Linked DNA regions of Pontibacter liquoris. The protein of the gene in region 1 interacts with the protein of each later gene in a pairwise test. Links are inferred from orthologs where the notes say so. Each region holds a gene or a part of one and is shown in the gene's direction. Other genes may lie near its edges.

Region 1 (8,730 bases):
CGCCAACCGATATCCTGAACATTCAGGGTCCGGGTGCTGTGCAGGAATACCTGGTAAATGAGATACAGGAAGTATACCGTTTGCAGGGTGTGAAGATCAACGACAAGCACATTGAAGTGGTTGTTCGCCAGATGATGCAGAAAGTAGTGGTTGTGGATCCGGGCGACACCAGCTTCCTGGAGCACCAGGTGGTAGACAAAATTACCTTCATGGAAGAAAATGATCGCATCATTGACATGAAAGTAGTGGAGGATGCCGGTGAATCAGCGAACCTGAAGCCGGGCCAGATCGTGACCGCCCGCAGACTGCGGGATGAGAACTCGAGCCTCAAGCGCCGTGACATGCGCCTGGTGACTGTGCGTGATGCACAGCCATCGGTATCTCGTCCAACGTTGCAGGGTATCACACAGGCGTCCCTGGGTACGCAAAGCTTTATCTCTGCTGCCTCGTTCCAGGAAACCACCAAGGTACTGAGCGAAGCGGCTATCAAAGGTAAGGCAGATGAACTGCTGGGCTTGAAAGAGAACGTGATTGTAGGACACCTGATCCCTGCCGGTACTGGTCTGAGAGAATACCAGAGCCTGATTGTAGGAAGCCAGGAAGAGTATGATTCGTTGGTTGAGTCAAAAAAGGCCACGACCAAAAGACAACAGGAATTGCAAAATAAATAAACCGGGCAATGGCAGAAGAATTGCAGAAGCAGAATCAAATAAACATTGAGCTGAGCGAGGAAATAGCAGAAGGCGAGTATGCCAACCTGGCCATGATCGCGCACTCCAGCAGCGAATTTGTAATTGATTTTATTCGGTTGATGCCAGGGCTGCCCAAAGCAAAAGTCAAGTCAAGAATTGTTATCACGCCAGAGCATGCCAAACGATTGTTGGCGGCTCTGGCCGATAACATTACAAAATTCGAGGCTAGTTTTGGCGAAATAAAGCACGCACAGGAAGCCCCTTCTTTCCCCATGAACTTTGGCGGAACAGTAGGCGAAGCCTAAGGTGCTAATAATTAATGAATTAAAATTTTGAAATTGCAAGGGCAATTTTATACCTTTGCATTCCAAAATTTAAAGTGGAAAAATCTTTAATTAACAGATTGTAAATGCCTACTATACAGCAATTAGTAAGAAAGGGTAGAGAGAAACTGACTTCAAAGTCAAAATCTCCTGCGCTAGATTCATGCCCACAGCGCCGTGGTGTATGTACGAGGGTATATACTACTACGCCTAAGAAGCCAAACTCTGCCATGCGTAAAGTTGCCAGAGTTAGACTTACAAATGGTAAAGAAGTAAACGCCTATATCCCTGGTGAAGGTCACAACCTTCAGGAGCACTCGATTGTGCTGATCAGAGGTGGTAGAGTGAAAGATTTACCAGGTGTACGTTACCATATCGTACGTGGTGCCCTTGATACCGCAGGTGTTAGCGGACGTCTTCAGTCACGTTCCAAGTATGGCGCGAAGCGACCGAAACCAGGCCAGCCAGCAGCAGCTGCAGGTAAAGGAAAAAAGAAATAATTAAGAGTTAATACAATGAGAAAAGCAAAGCCTAAAAGTAGAATACTCCTTCCTGATCCAAAATACAAAGAGACATTGGTAACACGTTTCGTTAACTACATGATGGAAGACGGAAAGAAAAGTGTTGCTTATGGTATCTTCTATGATGCTGTAGAATTAGTAGAGTCAAGAACAAAAGAAAACGGACTGGAAACCTGGAAGAAGGCATTGAATAACATCATGCCAAGCGTAGAGGTGAAAAGCCGTAGAGTAGGAGGAGCTACATTCCAAGTGCCGACTGAGGTTCGTCCGGACCGCAGAGTATCTCTGGGTATTAAGTGGATGATTTCTTATGCGCGTAAGCGTGGTGAGAAAACAATGAAAGATAGATTGGCAGGCGAAATTATCGCGGCTGCAAAAGGTGAAGGGGCTGCCGTTAAGAAAAAAGACGACACCCACAGAATGGCAGAAGCAAACAAAGCCTTCTCACACTTTAGATTCTAGTAATGGCAAGAGATTTAAGATTTACAAGAAATATAGGTATAGCGGCTCACATCGATGCGGGTAAAACCACAACGACAGAGCGTATCCTTTACTACACGGGCAAATCCCACAAGCTGGGCGAAGTTCATGATGGTGCAGCTACTACCGACTGGATGGAGCAAGAGCAGGAGAGAGGTATCACCATTACTTCTGCTGCCGTTACAGTAGACTGGAAATACAGAAATCAGGATTACCATATCAACATCATTGATACCCCAGGTCACGTTGACTTTACCGTAGAGGTAAACCGTTCCCTGCGTGTATTAGATGGCCTGGTGTTCTTGTTTAGTGCAGTTGATGGCGTTGAGCCACAGTCTGAGACTAACTGGAGACTAGCTGACAACTACAAAGTTGCCCGTATTGGTTTCGTTAATAAAATGGACCGTTCTGGCGCAGACTTCTTAGCGGTTTGTAAGCAAGTACGAGAGATGCTGGGTAGCAATGCCGTTGCCTTGCAGCTTCCGATTGGCGCAGAAGATAACTTTGAAGGTGTGGTTGACTTAGTAAACTTCAGAGGTATCAAATGGAATGAGCACGATAAAGGCATGACCTTTACCGAAGTTCCAATTCCAGATGATATGTTGGAGGAAGCAGAAGAGTACAGAGAGAAACTTCTGGAAGCTGTGGCAGATTATGACGAAAGATTGATGGAGAAATACTTCGACGATCCTAATTCTATCACAGAAGATGAGATATTAGCTGCTCTTCGTGCTGCAACCATTGACATGGCCATTGTACCGATGGTGTGTGGTTCTTCTTTCAAGAACAAGGGAGTTCAAACTATGTTGGACTATGTGATGGCGCTTATCCCTTCACCAATGGATAAGGAAAGCATCAAAGGTACCAACCCTGATACAGGCGAAGAAATAAGCCGTAAGCCGGACGTAAAAGATCCGTTTGCAGGTCTGGCGTTCAAAATTGCAACAGACCCTTACGTAGGACGTTTGTGCTTCGTACGCGCTTACTCAGGCATTCTGGAGTCCGGTTCGTATGTATACAACACGCGTTCGAACAACAAAGAGCGTATCTCCCGTATCTTCCAGATGCACGCCAACAAGCAGAACCAGATCGAAAGACTGGAAGCTGGCGACATTGGCGCGGTAGTAGGTTTCAAAGACATCAAAACAGGTGACACCCTTTGTGATCAAAACGCGAAAATTGTTTTGGAATCAATGGAGTTCCCTGAGCCAGTAATTGGCTATGCTATTGAGCCGAAGACGCAGGCAGACTCTGATAAAATGGGTATGGCAATTGCTAAACTCATCGAAGAAGATCCAACCCTGCAGGTGAACACAGATGAAGAAACCGGCCAGACGATCCTAAGAGGTATGGGCGAGCTTCACCTGGAGATCATCATCGACCGTATGAAGCGTGAATTCAAGGTTGAATTGAACCAGGGTGCACCACAGGTAGCTTACAAAGAAACGATTACTAAGACAGTTGAACACCGCGAAGTGTTCAAGAAGCAGTCAGGTGGTCGTGGTAAGTTTGCCGACATCGTGTTCAATATGGGACCACGTGAAGATGGCAAGCAAGGGCTGGAGTTCGTGAATGCGATTGTAGGTGGTATTATTCCAAAGGAATTTATCCCGGCTGTTCAGAAAGGTTTCGAAGAAGCCATGAAGAATGGTATCCTGGCAGGCTTCCCGCTCGACTCCATGAAAGTACGCCTGTTCCATGGCTCTTTCCACGACGTTGACTCTGATTCGCTTTCCTTCGAACTTGCTGCACGTCAGGGCTTCAAAGAAGCTGGTAAGCAGTGCGCACCAAAGCTTCTGGAGCCAATCATGTCTGTAGACGTTGTTACGCCGGATGAGTATACCGGACCGGTAACAGGTGACCTGAACAGAAGAAGAGGTATCATGAAAGGTATGGACACCAAAGGAACAGCAACCGTAGTAAAGGCCGATGTGCCACTTTCGGAACTGTTCGGTTACGTAACCGATCTTCGTACCATTACTTCTGGTAGAGCTACTGCTTCGTTAACCTTCTCTCATTATGAGCAGGTGCCTCAAAACCTGGCAGATGCGATCATTGCAAAAATTAAAGGAACTGCAGCTAAATAGTAGTATAAAATGAATCAGAAAATCAGAATAAAATTAAAGTCTTACGACCATAACCTGGTAGACAAGTCTTCTGAGAAGATTGTAAAAGCTGTAAAAGCTACCGGTGCCATCGTAAGTGGACCAATTCCGCTTCCAACTGAGAAAGATAAGTTTACTGTGTTGCGTTCGCCACACGTAAACAAAAAATCGCGTGAGCAGTTCCAGCTTTGCACTTACAAGAGATTGGTAGATATTTACTCTACCAGCTCTAAAACAGTAGACGCCCTGATGAAGCTTGAGCTTCCGAGCGGTGTGGATGTAGAGATCAAAGTTTGATAAGCATCCCGTTTAAGTATAAAAGGAGGACCCGAAACGGTTCTCCTTTTTTATTTAGTACTGCATTGATAATAAATATTTTAGAGAAAGGTTGCAATAAAAATTTAAATTTGATTAACTTTGCACTCCCTTAGCAAAACTGAGGAGAGATAAATTATTGTATCCATCTATTAATTAGAAAGTTGAATGCCTGGAATTATCGGTAAAAAAATCGGAATGACAAGCCTCTTCACAGCAGATGGTAAATACACACCCGTTACGCTTATCCAAGCCGGCCCATGTGTAGTTACTCAGGTGAAGACAGTCGAAACTGATGGCTATGCAGCTGTGCAGATTGGCTATGGCGAGAAAAAGCTTAAGAGAACGACTAAAGCGGAAGCGGGTCACTTTCAGAAAGCAAACACTTCTCCAAAGAAGAAAGTAGCGGAGTTTGATGTTGAAGGAGCTTCTTTCAACCTGGGCGACACAGTAGACGCTACTCTTTTTGAAGAGGGTGAGTTTATTGATGTTGTTGGTACATCAAAAGGTAAAGGTTTTCAGGGTGTAGTAAAGCGTCACAACTTTGCTGGTGTTGGTGGTCAGACCCACGGTCAGCATAACCGCGCAAGACACCCTGGTTCAATTGGTGCCTGCTCCTGGCCTTCCCGCGTGTTCAAAGGTATGCGCATGGCCGGCAGAATGGGTGGCAACAGAGTGAAGGTACAAAACCTGACTGTTCTACGCGTTGTGGCAGACAAAAACCTATTAGTTGTTAGTGGCTCTGTACCAGGTGCCAAGAATTCTTACGTGTTAATTGAGAAATAAAATGGAGCTTTCTGTATTCAATATCAAAGGTGAAGATACAGGTAGAAAGGTGACGCTTTCAGATGCGATCTTTGGTGTAGAGCCGAACGAGCATGCCATGTATCTTGACGTGAAGCAGTATCTGGCTAATCAGAGACAAGGTACGCACAAGTCAAAAGAAAGAAACGAAGTAGCCGGATCTACTAAAAAGATTAAAAAGCAGAAAGGTACAGGCGGCGCCCGTGCTGGCAGCTTAAAATCTCCTGTATTTGTTGGCGGTGGTCGTGTATTTGGTCCTAAGCCAAGAAACTACAGCTTCAAGCTGAACAAAAAACTGAAAGCAGTAGCCCGTTTATCTGCTCTTTCTTTGTTAGCGCGTGATAACAAAGTGGCTCTGCTGGAGTCGTTCTCTTTGGAAACGCCTAAGACAAAAGAGTTCAAAGGCATCCTGAACAACTTGCAGTCAACAGGCAAGACCCTGATGGTATTACCTGCAGTAGATAAGAACATCGTGCTTTCAGGAAGAAACCTTCCGAAGTTAAAAATCACGACTGCTTCTGATGTCAATACTTATGACCTGCTGAACACGCAGAAGCTTCTGCTGGTTGAGGAGTCAGTTAATGTTTTAGAAAACCTCTTAAGCGCTAAATAATGAACGTACTTAGAAAACCACTGGTAACAGAAAAGTATGCTGCCATGAACGAGGTTGGAAAGTATACTTTCGAGGTGGACAGAAAAGCCAACAAAGTAGAAATCAAGAAGGCAGTAGAAAAGTTGTATGGTGTTACAGTTCAGAAAGTAGCTACCATGCGCACAAACGGCAAAGTGAAGACCAAGTATACCAAGTCGGGTGCTGTGTCTGGCCGGACCACTCCAATTAAAAAAGCAATCGTAACCCTGAAAGAGGGCGATGTAATAGACTTTTATAGCGGCATATAATTAATTAAAATGGCTTTAAAAAAGTTAAGACCAATAACACCAGGTCAAAGATTTAGAGTAGCCCCTGCTTTTGATGAAATCACAGCAACTACTCCTGAGAAATCTTTGTTGGCACCCCTATCAAAATCTGGTGGACGTAACAATTCAGGAAAAATGACCATGCGCTATATCGGCGGTGGGCATAAGCAAAAGTACAGAATTGTTGACTTCAAGCGGAACAAGTATGGCGTTCCTGCTACGGTGAAGACAATTGAGTACGATCCGAACAGAACGGCACGTATTGCCCTTGTATTTTATGCCGATGGCGAAAAGAGCTACATCATTGCTCCGTCTGGCTTACAAGTAGGCACTGTGATCGTTTCTGGCCCTGGTATAGCACCAGAGGTAGGTAACTGCTTGCCTTTGTCTGACATTCCTCTAGGTACTATTGTTCACAACATTGAACTGCAGCCAGGAAACGGAGCCGTGCTTGCACGCAGCGCCGGATCTTATGCACAGCTTGTAGCCCGCGAAGGCCGCTATGCTACCATCAAGTTGCCTTCTGGCGAACTGCGCATGGTGCTGGTGAACTGCTATGCTACAGTAGGAACTGTTTCGAACGGAGACCACATGAACGTGAAGCTTGGAAAAGCAGGACGTAGCAGATGGTTAGGTAAGCGTCCAAGAGTACGTGGTGTTGCCATGAACCCTGTCGATCACCCTATGGGTGGTGGTGAAGGTAAGTCTTCTGGTGGTCACCCACGTTCACGCAAAGGCTTATTGTCGAAAGGTCTGAAGACCCGAAACAAGAACAAATATTCTGAACAGCTGATAGTTAATAGAGGAAAGAAAAAATAAATGGCTAGATCATTAAAAAAGGGCCCTTATATTGACTATAGGCTCGAGAAGAAAGTAGGTGCGATGAACGAGTCTAACAAAAAGACTGTTATCAAAACCTGGTCCCGCAGATCCATGATTTCTCCGGATTTTGTAGGACATACATTTGCAGTACACAACGGCAATAAATTTATTCCGGTGTATGTAACGGAGAACATGGTAGGTCATAAGTTAGGCGAATTTGCCCCTACCAGAAACTTCAGAGGTCATATTGCTAAAAAAGATAAAGGCAAGCGTTAAGATGGAAGCAGTAGCAAAACTAAAAAACGTGCCTACCTCTCCTCGTAAGATGAGATTGGTAGCGGGTTTGATACGTGGTAAGAGCGTATCAAGAGCCCTCGGCTTACTTAAGTTTGAGGCTAACTCCGGTGCTGAAAGATTAGAGAAGCTTCTTTTATCAGCTTTGGCAAACTGGCAGCAGGCGAATGAAGAAGGACGCATTGAAGATGCAAACCTTTATATCAAAGAGATCTTTGTAGACGAAGGTAAAATGCTGAAGCGTCTTCGTCCTGCGCCACAAGGCCGTGGATACCGCATCAGAAAGAGATCCAATCATGTTACGCTCGTAATCGATAGCATGACAGAAGATCAGCTTGAGCAGCAATCAAAGAAATCTAAAAAAGCCAATAAGTAAGAACATGGGACAGAAAGTTAATCCAATCGGGTTTAGACTCGGAATTGTAAAGGGTTGGGATTCTAACTGGTATGGCGGCAAAGATTTCGCTGAAAAGCTGATTGAAGACGAGAAAATCAGAAAATATATCCTGGCGCGTATCCCTAAGGGCGGCATTTCTAAAATCATTATTGAAAGAACGCTTAAGCGCATTACCATTACTATAAACACGGCCCGACCAGGTGTGGTTATCGGTAAAGGCGGAGCGGAAGTTGACAAGATCAAAGAAGAGCTTAAGAAGTTGACGAACAAAGATGTTCAGATCAACATCTTCGAGATCAAGCGTCCTGAGTTAGATGCAAAGCTGGTAGGTGAGTCTATTGCTCAGCAGTTGGCCGCGCGTATCTCTTTCCGTCGTGCCATGAAGCAGGCTATTGCTTCTGCCCTGCGTGTAGGTGCTGAAGGTATCAAAGTGCAGGTTTCAGGCCGCCTTGGTGGTGCTGAAATGGCAAGAACCGAGCACTACAAAGAAGGTAGAACACCGCTTCATACACTTCGTGCCGATATCGATTATGCTTTATCTGAAGCACAGACGGTATATGGCAAGTTAGGCATCAAAGTATGGATCTTTAAAGGCGAAGTATACGGCAAAAAAGATCTTACGCCTAACGCAGGTTTAGAGAGCAAAGGACCTGGTGCAACAGGTGGTGGTGGTAATGACAGACGTGGCGGAAACGACCGACGCAGTGGTGGCAACCGAAATAAGAAATCGGATGGCGCAGGTGGTGGTGGTCCGAAGCGTAATGCCAAGCCACGTCAATAATTGTTTGATAACATTATTAGATTTTAGAAAATGTTACAGCCGAAAAGGACAAAATATAGAAAAATGCAAAAAGGCCGCGTGAAAGGTCTGGCTCATAGAGGCAGCACCATTTCATTTGGTTCATTTGCAATAAAATCGCTTGAAGCTTCATGGATTACAAGCCGCCAGATTGAGGCCGCCCGTATTGCCATGACAAGAGCCATGAAACGTGAGGGTCAGGTTTGGATCCGTATCTTCCCTGACAAGCCTATTACCAAGAAGCCTGCTGAAGTGCGTAT
Region 2 (8,836 bases), on another replicon or contig:
GCGCGTGGCACATAGGCCTCAAAGCCACTCTGGATAGCCACCGGGATGCCGGCTTTTGCCAACACGCCCGCCGTCTCGAACGACATGTTCTTCAGGTCTTCGTTGGCGCGCGCCATAGTGGGATGAATGATCACGGGAACACCGGCCGCTTTTATCTCGTCTACCAGCAGGTATGCTTCTGCAGCGCCATCCAGCACCATTTTGAGGTTAAACTCTTTGGCCAGGCGCAGGGCGCCCATAATATCCTGGGCTTTGTTGGCAGTAACAAGCGCCTTATACTTGCCACTGAGCACACCGGCCAGGTATTCCAGTTTCAGGTTGCGGTCCGGGCGCTTGCTGGCATCGGCATTGGCCATTTTCTTGCCGTATACCTGCGCCGCCTGCAGCTCGGAGCGCAACATGGCCAGTCCTTTGGCAGCGGTCTTTGGCGAGTTATAGTTCTCCGCCACGGTAGATCCCAGCGTAAAAGCAACCATGCTGGTGGTATCCATTAGCGTTCTAAAACCCTGCGGGGATGTTTTGATGACCATGGTTTGCCCGCTGGCCAGGGCGCCCGGCGCGTGGCCCGTGTTGATGGTGGTAACACCATAGCGGCGCACCCAGTCGATGAGCTCCTCGTTAGGGTCGTAAGCATCCAGGGCGCGAAGCTCGGGCTGCAACGGCGCCGTTTTTTCGAGCTGCTGCTGGTCGGCCGGGATGTTGTAAATGCCGGCCAACCCTACCGAAGTATGGGCATCCACCAGCCCCGGCGTGACTACTTTGGCCTGGTATACTTTGTAGTTTTGCGGCACGGCCAGGTTAGCGCCTACGGCTTCAATTTTGCCGTCTTTTATCAGCACCACACCATTTTTAACCGGCGCGCCTGCCATGGTATAAACGGTTTCACCTTTGATGGCGATCTGCGCGCGCGCCTGCTGCCCACCAAGTATGGCCAGCCCGGCGGCAAGTATGGCAGAAGCCTTTTGTATATTTTTATGCATGTTGACTCTGTTTTAGCTGTTAGTTGCAGGATGTTAGATGTTAGACATAGGACTGCTAGACAAAGGATTTTTCAGATAGAAGCGGCAAATTAATTGCGATGCGTTCTGCTTTGCTCGCCAAGTATAAGGTGCTTGCTTCAGAACGTCTTTTATCCTTTGTCAAAATGTCCTTTGTCAGATTTAATCGGTGTGGAAATCCAGTGCACCATTGTAGGCATTATAGCCACCAGTGGCAAACTTCTTATCCTCGGGGTTGGCCAGGTCAAAGCGTTTTTTGCCCTCTACCCACGTCTGCTCCACGTGCGTGTACACGCTGAAGGGCTCGCCGCTGAGCACCACAAAATCTGCATCTTTGCCTTTCTCCAGCGATCCTACGCGGCCATCGAGTTCCAGCATTTTGGCGCCGGCCAGCGTAATACCCTCAATCGCTTTTTCCTTGCTCATGCCGGCCCGCACCGCCAGCGATACGTTGCGCATAAACAGGCGGGAGTCGGTAATACCATCGTCTGTATGGAAGGCTGTCAGCACGCCCGCCCGCTCCAGCACGGCGCCATTGGAGTTGTGAATGCCCACGGCTTCGACCTTACCGCCCGGCGAATCCAGGGTGATGATGGAGGCAGGCACACCGGCTGCTTTAATCTCATCCACCGCTTTCCAGGCTTCGCTCACGTGGTGCAGCACCAGCTTAAAGCCAAACTCTTTTTGCAGGCGCAGGGCCGTTAAAATATCTTCGTAGCGGTGGGTGTGGAAGTGCACAATGCGCCGGCCATCTAGTATCTCTACAATCGGGTCGAGCTGCGGCTTGCGTTCCGGCATTTTATCGGCTTTGCCTTTGGCGGCTTTTATTTTTTTCTGATACTGCTGCGCGTCCAGGAACAGCTGGCGGTCCATGGCCGCCGATTTGGCGCGGGTGCCCGGGAAAGGAGCCGGCCGCATGGGGTTGGTACCATTGGCCATTTTCATGCCGCCGCAGATGCCGTTGGTCACATCGGTGCAGAAGGTCAGGTCTTCGATGGTCTTGCCTTCGCGCATTTTGAGGTATACTGTCTGGCCGCTCATCAAATGGCCTGAGCCCGGCATCACGTTCACGGTGGTAATGCCGCCGGCCAGCGCCCGCTTGAAGGTATCGCTTATGGGGTTGATGCCATCCATCACCCGCACATCGGGGTGCAGTGCCGCCGACCCATCGCCACCGGAGCCTTCGCCCAGGTGCGAATGCGTATCTACCAGGCCGGGCATCAGCACCTTGCCGGTCATATCAAACTCCACGGCATCTTTGGGCACCTTCACTTTGCCAACAGGCCCTAGGGCGGTAATTTTGCCATGCTGCACCACCAGTACGCCCTGTGCAATGGGCTCGCCGGAAACGGGAATAATGCGGGCCCCTTTAAAAACATGCGGCTTTTCCTGTGCCAGCACAGGGCTGCTGCCCAGCAGCACCGCCAGGCCAAGCGCCACCACTAACTGCTTCTCAGATCTCATAAATAAGGGTAAAGTAAATCGTTTGTTTAGTTGAGTGCCTTAACTTAAGAGTTTAGCGGCATAAATAAAATTCTCACCCGGCAATTGCTTGCTCTATGTGTTTCAAGCACCCTTTTTACAAGCACAACTTCTTTATATACAGTTACTTGAAATCAAATCCCAATTTCCCGTTTGCAGTTATTTCTTATAGTGTTTTACTTAATTCCCGGTCGCAATGAAAAAGGTATGAACTTCCCGGTCAAAAATGTGCTGGCAGCGCTCCTGCTATTTGGGTTGATGCTCCTTTATGCCTGTGCCCAGTCCGCGCAACTAACAGGTGCTTGGAAGAGCCCCAAGCAGCTACCAAGCAATACAGCAACATGATCACTGTATCTATGTCGCATAACATAGTGATCAGGCAGCAAGTGGAGAATGACTTTCAGAAAACCTCGCAGAATATCGCAAAAGTAACCATCGAACAGATGGGCCAGGATAAGCTAGTAAGTGCAAAATAAAATCGTGTTAAGCATAAAAAAAGGGCACCGCGTGGTGACCTTTTTTTATGAAGTGCTTTGAAGTATAACTTACTCGTTATACACTACATGCAGCATGGTCTGGCCCACGGCTTTCAGCGTCCGGGGGCTGATCACGTCCATGTTGTCGGTATGGCGGTGATGGTAAGGGCCAAAATAATCGCCGTCGGGGGCGCCCATGTTATATTCGATCACGTCGATCATGCGAATATTGGCCCAGTTGTTCACATAAGAATGGTCGTCGGTAATGGCGGGAGCATTCTCATACTTAAAGTAGTCGGAGTAGCCGATGTGATTAGCCGCTTTCCATACTTTGTCCACAATCCCTTTGGCATGTTGCATCGAAGTACCTTCGCGGGCAAACTTGGCGTTCTCAGCGCCGACCATGTCCAGCAGGATGCCGTAGTTGGCTTTATAGTTGGGCACGTGTTTGTTTTTGCTCCAGTATTGCGCGCCCAGGCACCAGGTATCTTCCTTATAGGGTATGCCGCTGTTATCGGGCTGGCCATAATCCTCGCCGTCAAAAAAGATCATATCCACGCCTACTGCAGGTTTCTGCTGCGCGGTGTGTATAGTGCGGGCCATTTCCAGCAGTACGCCAACGCCGCTGCCGCCGTCGTTGGCCCCGTCAATGGGTTTATCCTGGTTGCTGCTGTCCTTGTCGGCAAAAGGGCGCGTATCCCAGTGGGCAGCCAGCAGCACGCGGTTGGCCGTCTGCGGGTTATAAGAGGCGATGATGTTGCGCAGGTTAAGCATTTTGCCGTCAAAAGCGCGCATCTGAAAGCTCTGAACCTTTACCTCGGCTCCATATTCCTTTAGCTTGCTGATGATCCAGTCGCCCGTTTGCTGTGCCGCCGGTGTGTTGGGCACGCGCGGCCCGAAAGCCACCTGCTTGGCCACAAACTTATAAGCGGAGTCGGCATTAAAAGCCGGCGCTTTTACCGCCGGCTTGGCTTCTTCGGTGCTGGCCACCTGCTGGCTGCCGCCGTTGGTGGCAGAGTCGCAGCTATACATGGCCAGCGAACCAGCGAGCAACAGCACCAGCGCTATCATATTATTCTTCATAAGCCCAGTCAATTCCTGTTTTCAAATCTTTAATTACGATCCCCTGTTTCTTCAGCTCAGCCCGGATGTGGTCCACTTTGTCGTAGGCTTTGGTTTCTTTTGCTTCTTTGTAAAAGCCCAGCACCAGCTCCAGCATCTCCTCTACATCGCCCGAAGGCTCCTCCTGCAGGCCCAGCACATCCAGTACCAGCTGGGTATAAGTGCTGCGGATCGTGTCGAAGGTGCCCCTGGTTATCGCTGCCATCGGAAGCTGCCCCAGGTAAAGGCTGTTGATCTTCTTGAGCAGGTTAAATAACGCGGCAATCGTGCGCGCAGTATTCAGGTCATCGTTCATGCCCCGGAAGCAGTCTTCGCTCAGCTTAAGCAGCTCTTCGTTCAGTTGGGCATCCGGCGTGCCTGCGTCTTCCACGGCGGTGCTCAGTTTGGCCAGCACCCGCAGGCCGTTCATCAGCTTGGTATAGCCTTTGCGCGCCGCCTGCAGGGCTTCGTTGCTAAAGTCCAGGGTGCTACGGTAGTGGGCCTGCAAGATGAAAAAGCGGATCGTCATGGGAGAGTATTTTTCCTCCAGCATGGCGTGGTTGCCACTAAACAGCTCGCTCAGGTTGATAAAGTTCCCCAGCGACTTGCCCATCTTTTGGCCATTCACCGTGATCATGTTGTTGTGCACCCAGTATTTGGCAGCATCCGTGTGGCTGTCGCTGGCCTGGCTCTGCGCTATCTCGCACTCGTGGTGCGGAAACATCAGGTCCAGCCCACCGCCATGTATATCAAAGGTTATGCCTAAGTACTTGCGGCTCATGGCCGAGCACTCCAGGTGCCACCCCGGAAAGCCCTCGCTCCAGGGCGAAGGCCAGCGCATGATGTGCTGTGGCGAGGCCTTTTTCCAGAGCGCGAAGTCCAGCGGCGAACGCTTTTCTTCCTGCCCTTCGGTGGCGCGGGTGTTGCTGAGCAAATCGTCTATGTTGCGGCCCGAGAGCTTGCCATAATGATGCCCCTTGTTGTAAGCCGGCACATCAAAGTATACCGAGCCGTTTACCTCGTAGGCCAGGCCGTTCTTCAGGATCTCCTGGATCATCTCGATCTGCTCGATGATGTGGCCAGAGGCGCGGGGCTCAATATCGGGCGGCAGCACGTTGAGCTTGCGCAGTTCCTCGTGGTAAATATTGGTGTAGTGCTGCACCACCTCCATGGGCTCCAGGTGCTCGAGCTTCGCTCTTTTCTGAATTTTATCCTCTCCTTCGTCGGCGTCATTTTCCAGATGGCCTACATCCGTTACGTTGCGCACGTAGCGTACGGTATACCCCAGGTATTTGAGGTAGCGGTAAAGCACATCGAAGGTAACGGCACTGCGGGCATGGCCCAGGTGCGGTTCGCCATACACGGTAGGTCCGCAGACATACATGCCCACAAAGGGGGCGTGCAGGGGTTCAAATTCTTCCTTTTTGCGTGTAAGTGTGTTGTAGAGATTCAGTTTTTGTTGCATGGTATGGGTAAGCGCATAAGCTCCGAGGGTCTTATACGGCTGCGTTTTGTTGTAGTAGTGTAGCCGGCAACCGGTGCCTGGCTGTATTCGGGCCAAAATTATACATATTGTCTGCTATCTCCTAACGGGCCGGTACGGTGTCGGGGTGCAGCACATACTTAACCGATACCGGAAAGTGGTCTGAAAGGCCCATCTCATAATGTGTTTTATACTCGTAAGCCTGCAGGCTGGGGCTGTAAAACTGGTTGTCGATGCGCAGAAACGGTATGGGCCCGTTGTAGGTCGCTCCCACCCCGCTGCCCGCCTCCACAAAAGCATTCTCCAGCAGCTTGGCCATCTGGTTGTAAGTATAACTGAAAGGGATATCGTTAAAATCGCCGCAAACAATAACCGGGTACGGCGACTCGGCCACATGCGCCAGCAGCGTCTCGATCTGGTGGCCCCGGGCTATGAACCCTTTCCGCAACCGGCGCGCTACGTTGCGCCCTTCTTTCTTAAAGCTTGCCTCGTCGCCAATGGCATAATACGTGTTTTCGATATCTTCCGACTTGATGCTCATCGACTGCAGGTGAGCCGCGTAGATGCGCACCGTGTCACCTTTCACATCTATATCTGCCCAGATTACGCGGTTGGCACTGGCCATCTCGAAGTTGATCACGCCCCTTTTAACTATAGGGTACCTGGAAAAGATCACAATGCCGATATCGCCCTTTTCGCGGTCTATGTTGGCTACAGAAAAGAACCTATACTTGTCGTAGCGCACGCCTATTTTGCTGATGGTGTTGTATACATTGGAATGGCGCTTGCTGTAAAACTCCTGCAGGCAGTACACATCGGCCGGGTGGGTGGCAATCCAGTCGATCATTTCGCCGGCGGTGGTCTGCTGGCTCTTTGGGGTGCCTAAATAAGCATTAAAAATATGCGTGTTGTAAGAAAGCACCTGCAGCGTTTTGGCACCTGCGGGCGCTGTTTTCTCCCCAACCCGGAAAGCCACCAGCCGGCTGTAATAATTGTGGCCCAGCACCAGCACCGCCAGCGGCAGCACTACTACCCAGGAGCGGCGCAGCGCCCAGTACAGCAGAAACAGGAAATTTAAGACAAGGGCACCGGGCAGCGAAAAGGCTACAAAACCGGCGGGCCAGAACTTGTAAGGCGGCACCTGCAGGCATAGCACGCCCGCCAGCACCCACAACACCACCACGATGTTGAAAATGAGCCATATCCGCCGTCTTATTTTCTTAAACGTTTCCGCCATTGTAGCAAACTTACAAAGAAAGCGTCTATCTATCTCATGCCAGGGTATAATATCTTGCCTGCAGGCTGCAGGGGCAGTAAACGCGCGAACTTTAACGCACTGCGGCGTGTTATTACCGAACAAACCCTCCACTGGTTATTGCGCAACGTGCAATGGCCCTGCCCCGGATTTTGCTGGAATATAGTTCTGTTACAGAATTAAAATATACGCCTCAAACGAACACTATTGTGTATATGATGTTTTTATCGTAAATTTGTGGCTATATTTCCAAGGAGAGTTGAGGGGACACGAAGTCCCCTTCTTTATTTCTTAACCGTTAGCTATGGCAATAACTGCAAAATTCATAAAAGAGGCCGCGGAAGCCAGTCTTCCGCAAGAGGACCTGTTTGTTGTGGATGTGGCCGTGTCTGACACGCCGGTGCGGCCCAAGATCACGGTGCTGGCCGATGGCGAACAAGGCATTACCATTGACCAGTGCGCAACCATCAGCCGCCGCATCAACAAAAGGATCGAGGAGACCTTTGGCGAAGAAGTGAGCTATGTGCTGGAGGTAAGCTCGCCGGGGGTGGATTTTCCGCTTACCCAGCCCAAGCAGTACCAGCGCAACGTGGGCCGCAGCCTGAAAGTAAAACTGCAGGACGGCACCGAGAAAACCGGCAAACTGGAGGATGTGACGGAAAACGGCATCGGTTTACTGGAAGAAACAAAACAAAAAGGCAAAAAGGCAACGTATGTGCCTGTGCAAATACCTTTCGGGGAGATTGTAAAAGCAAATGTGGTAATATCTTTTAAATGATAAACTAATGAACAGTTCAGTCCTGATCGAGTCGTTCGCGGAATTTGCGAAATTCAAGAACATAGACCGCCCTACGATGATGCGCATTCTGGAGGATGTATTCCGTACCATGATCCGTAAAAAGTGGGGTACCGACGAGAACTTTGACATCATCCTGAACGTGGAGAAGGGTGACCTGGAGATCTGGCGTAACCGCGAAATCGTGGACGACAACTCTGAGGACATCTGGGATTATGATAAAATCAGCCTGACGGATGCCCGTAAGATCGAGCCTGATTTTGAAGTAGGTGAAGAGGTGTCGGAGGAAATACAGCTGGAAGACTTCGGCCGCCGCGCCGTGCTCACAGCCCGCCAGACGCTGATCCAGCGCATCAAAGACATGGAAAAGGAACTGCTGTTCCAGAAGTATAAAGACCAGGTGGGCGAGATCATCTCCGGGGAAGTATACCAGGTATGGAACCGCGAAGTGCTGCTGCTCGACCAGGAAGAGAACGAACTGCTTATCCCTAAAGGCGAGCAGATCCCGAAAGACCGCTACCGCAAAGGCGACCAGGTGCGTGCCGTGGTACAGCGCGTGGAAATTGTGAACGGAAACCCTAAGATCATACTTTCCCGTACATCGCCGGCTTTTCTGGAGCGCTTGTTCGAAAACGAAGTGCCCGAGATCTTTGACGGCCTGATCGCTATCAAGAAGATCGTGCGCGAGCCCGGCGAGCGTGCCAAGGTAGCCGTAGAGTCGTTCGACGACCGGATCGACCCGGTAGGTGCCTGCGTGGGCATGAAAGGTTCGCGTATCCACAGCATCGTGCGCGAGCTGGAGAACGAGAACATCGACGTGATCAACTACACCGACAACCTGGAGCTATACATCCAGCGTGCCCTTAGCCCGGCAAAGATCAGCAGCATGAAAATTGACGAGGAATCCGGTCGCGTATCGGTGTTCCTGAAGCCGGACCAGGTGTCGTTGGCTATTGGCAAAGGCGGCCAGAACATCAAACTTGCCAGCCGTTTGGTTGGCCTGGAGATCGACGTATTCCGTGAGTCAGAAACGTTTGAAGAGGATATCAACCTGGATGAGTTCTCAGACGAAATAGAAGGATGGGTAATTGAGGAGCTTCACCGCATTGGCCTCGATACTGCCAAGAGCGTGCTGGCCGTAAGCAAAGAAGACCTGCTGCGCCGCACCGAGTTGGAAGAGGAAACCATTGATGATGTGCTCTCTGTGCTCCGCGAAGAGTTAGAGGAAGAAGAAGATAACCAATA

Evidence for each region.
Region 2: the proteins of rpsL (region 1) and rimP interact in binary tests that used the Escherichia coli proteins (3 or more experiments, as listed by UniProt). The link is inferred for Pontibacter liquoris from one-to-one orthologs.

The regions. Positions count from the first base shown.
Region 1 is NZ_JALEBG010000003.1:616,581-625,310, reverse strand. What follows is about bases 1-2,808. They hold rpsL (30S ribosomal protein S12), read left to right. Parts: upstream 1-1,101; coding sequence 1,102-1,515; downstream 1,516-2,808. Other genes in these bases: fusA (elongation factor G), read left to right, coding at 2,001-2,808; rpsG (30S ribosomal protein S7), read left to right, coding at 1,531-1,998; LWL52_RS19650 (DUF3467 domain-containing protein), read left to right, coding at 680-997; rpoC (DNA-directed RNA polymerase subunit beta'), read left to right, coding at 1-671. Also shown: more of fusA, read left to right, coding at 2,809-4,103; rpsJ (30S ribosomal protein S10), read left to right, coding at 4,113-4,418; rplC (50S ribosomal protein L3), read left to right, coding at 4,605-5,222; rplD (50S ribosomal protein L4), read left to right, coding at 5,224-5,853; rplW (50S ribosomal protein L23), read left to right, coding at 5,853-6,140; rplB (50S ribosomal protein L2), read left to right, coding at 6,150-6,977; rpsS (30S ribosomal protein S19), read left to right, coding at 6,978-7,256; rplV (50S ribosomal protein L22), read left to right, coding at 7,258-7,650; rpsC (30S ribosomal protein S3), read left to right, coding at 7,655-8,452; rplP (50S ribosomal protein L16), read left to right, coding at 8,483-8,730. UniProt on the Escherichia coli protein: With S4 and S5 plays an important role in translational accuracy. Interacts with and stabilizes bases of the 16S rRNA that are involved in tRNA selection in the A site and with the mRNA backbone.
Region 2 is NZ_JALEBG010000001.1:56,056-64,891, reverse strand. The notes cover bases 5,923-8,836. They hold rimP (ribosome maturation factor RimP), read left to right. Parts: upstream 5,923-7,099; coding sequence 7,100-7,573; downstream 7,574-8,836. Other genes in these bases: nusA (transcription termination factor NusA), read left to right, coding at 7,581-8,836; LWL52_RS00205 (endonuclease/exonuclease/phosphatase family protein), read right to left, coding at 5,923-6,777. Outside these bases: LWL52_RS00225 (amidohydrolase family protein), read right to left, coding at 1-980; LWL52_RS00220 (amidohydrolase family protein), read right to left, coding at 1,161-2,462; LWL52_RS00215 (M28 family peptidase), read right to left, coding at 3,026-4,039; cysS (cysteine--tRNA ligase), read right to left, coding at 4,029-5,522; more of LWL52_RS00205, read right to left, coding at 5,644-5,922.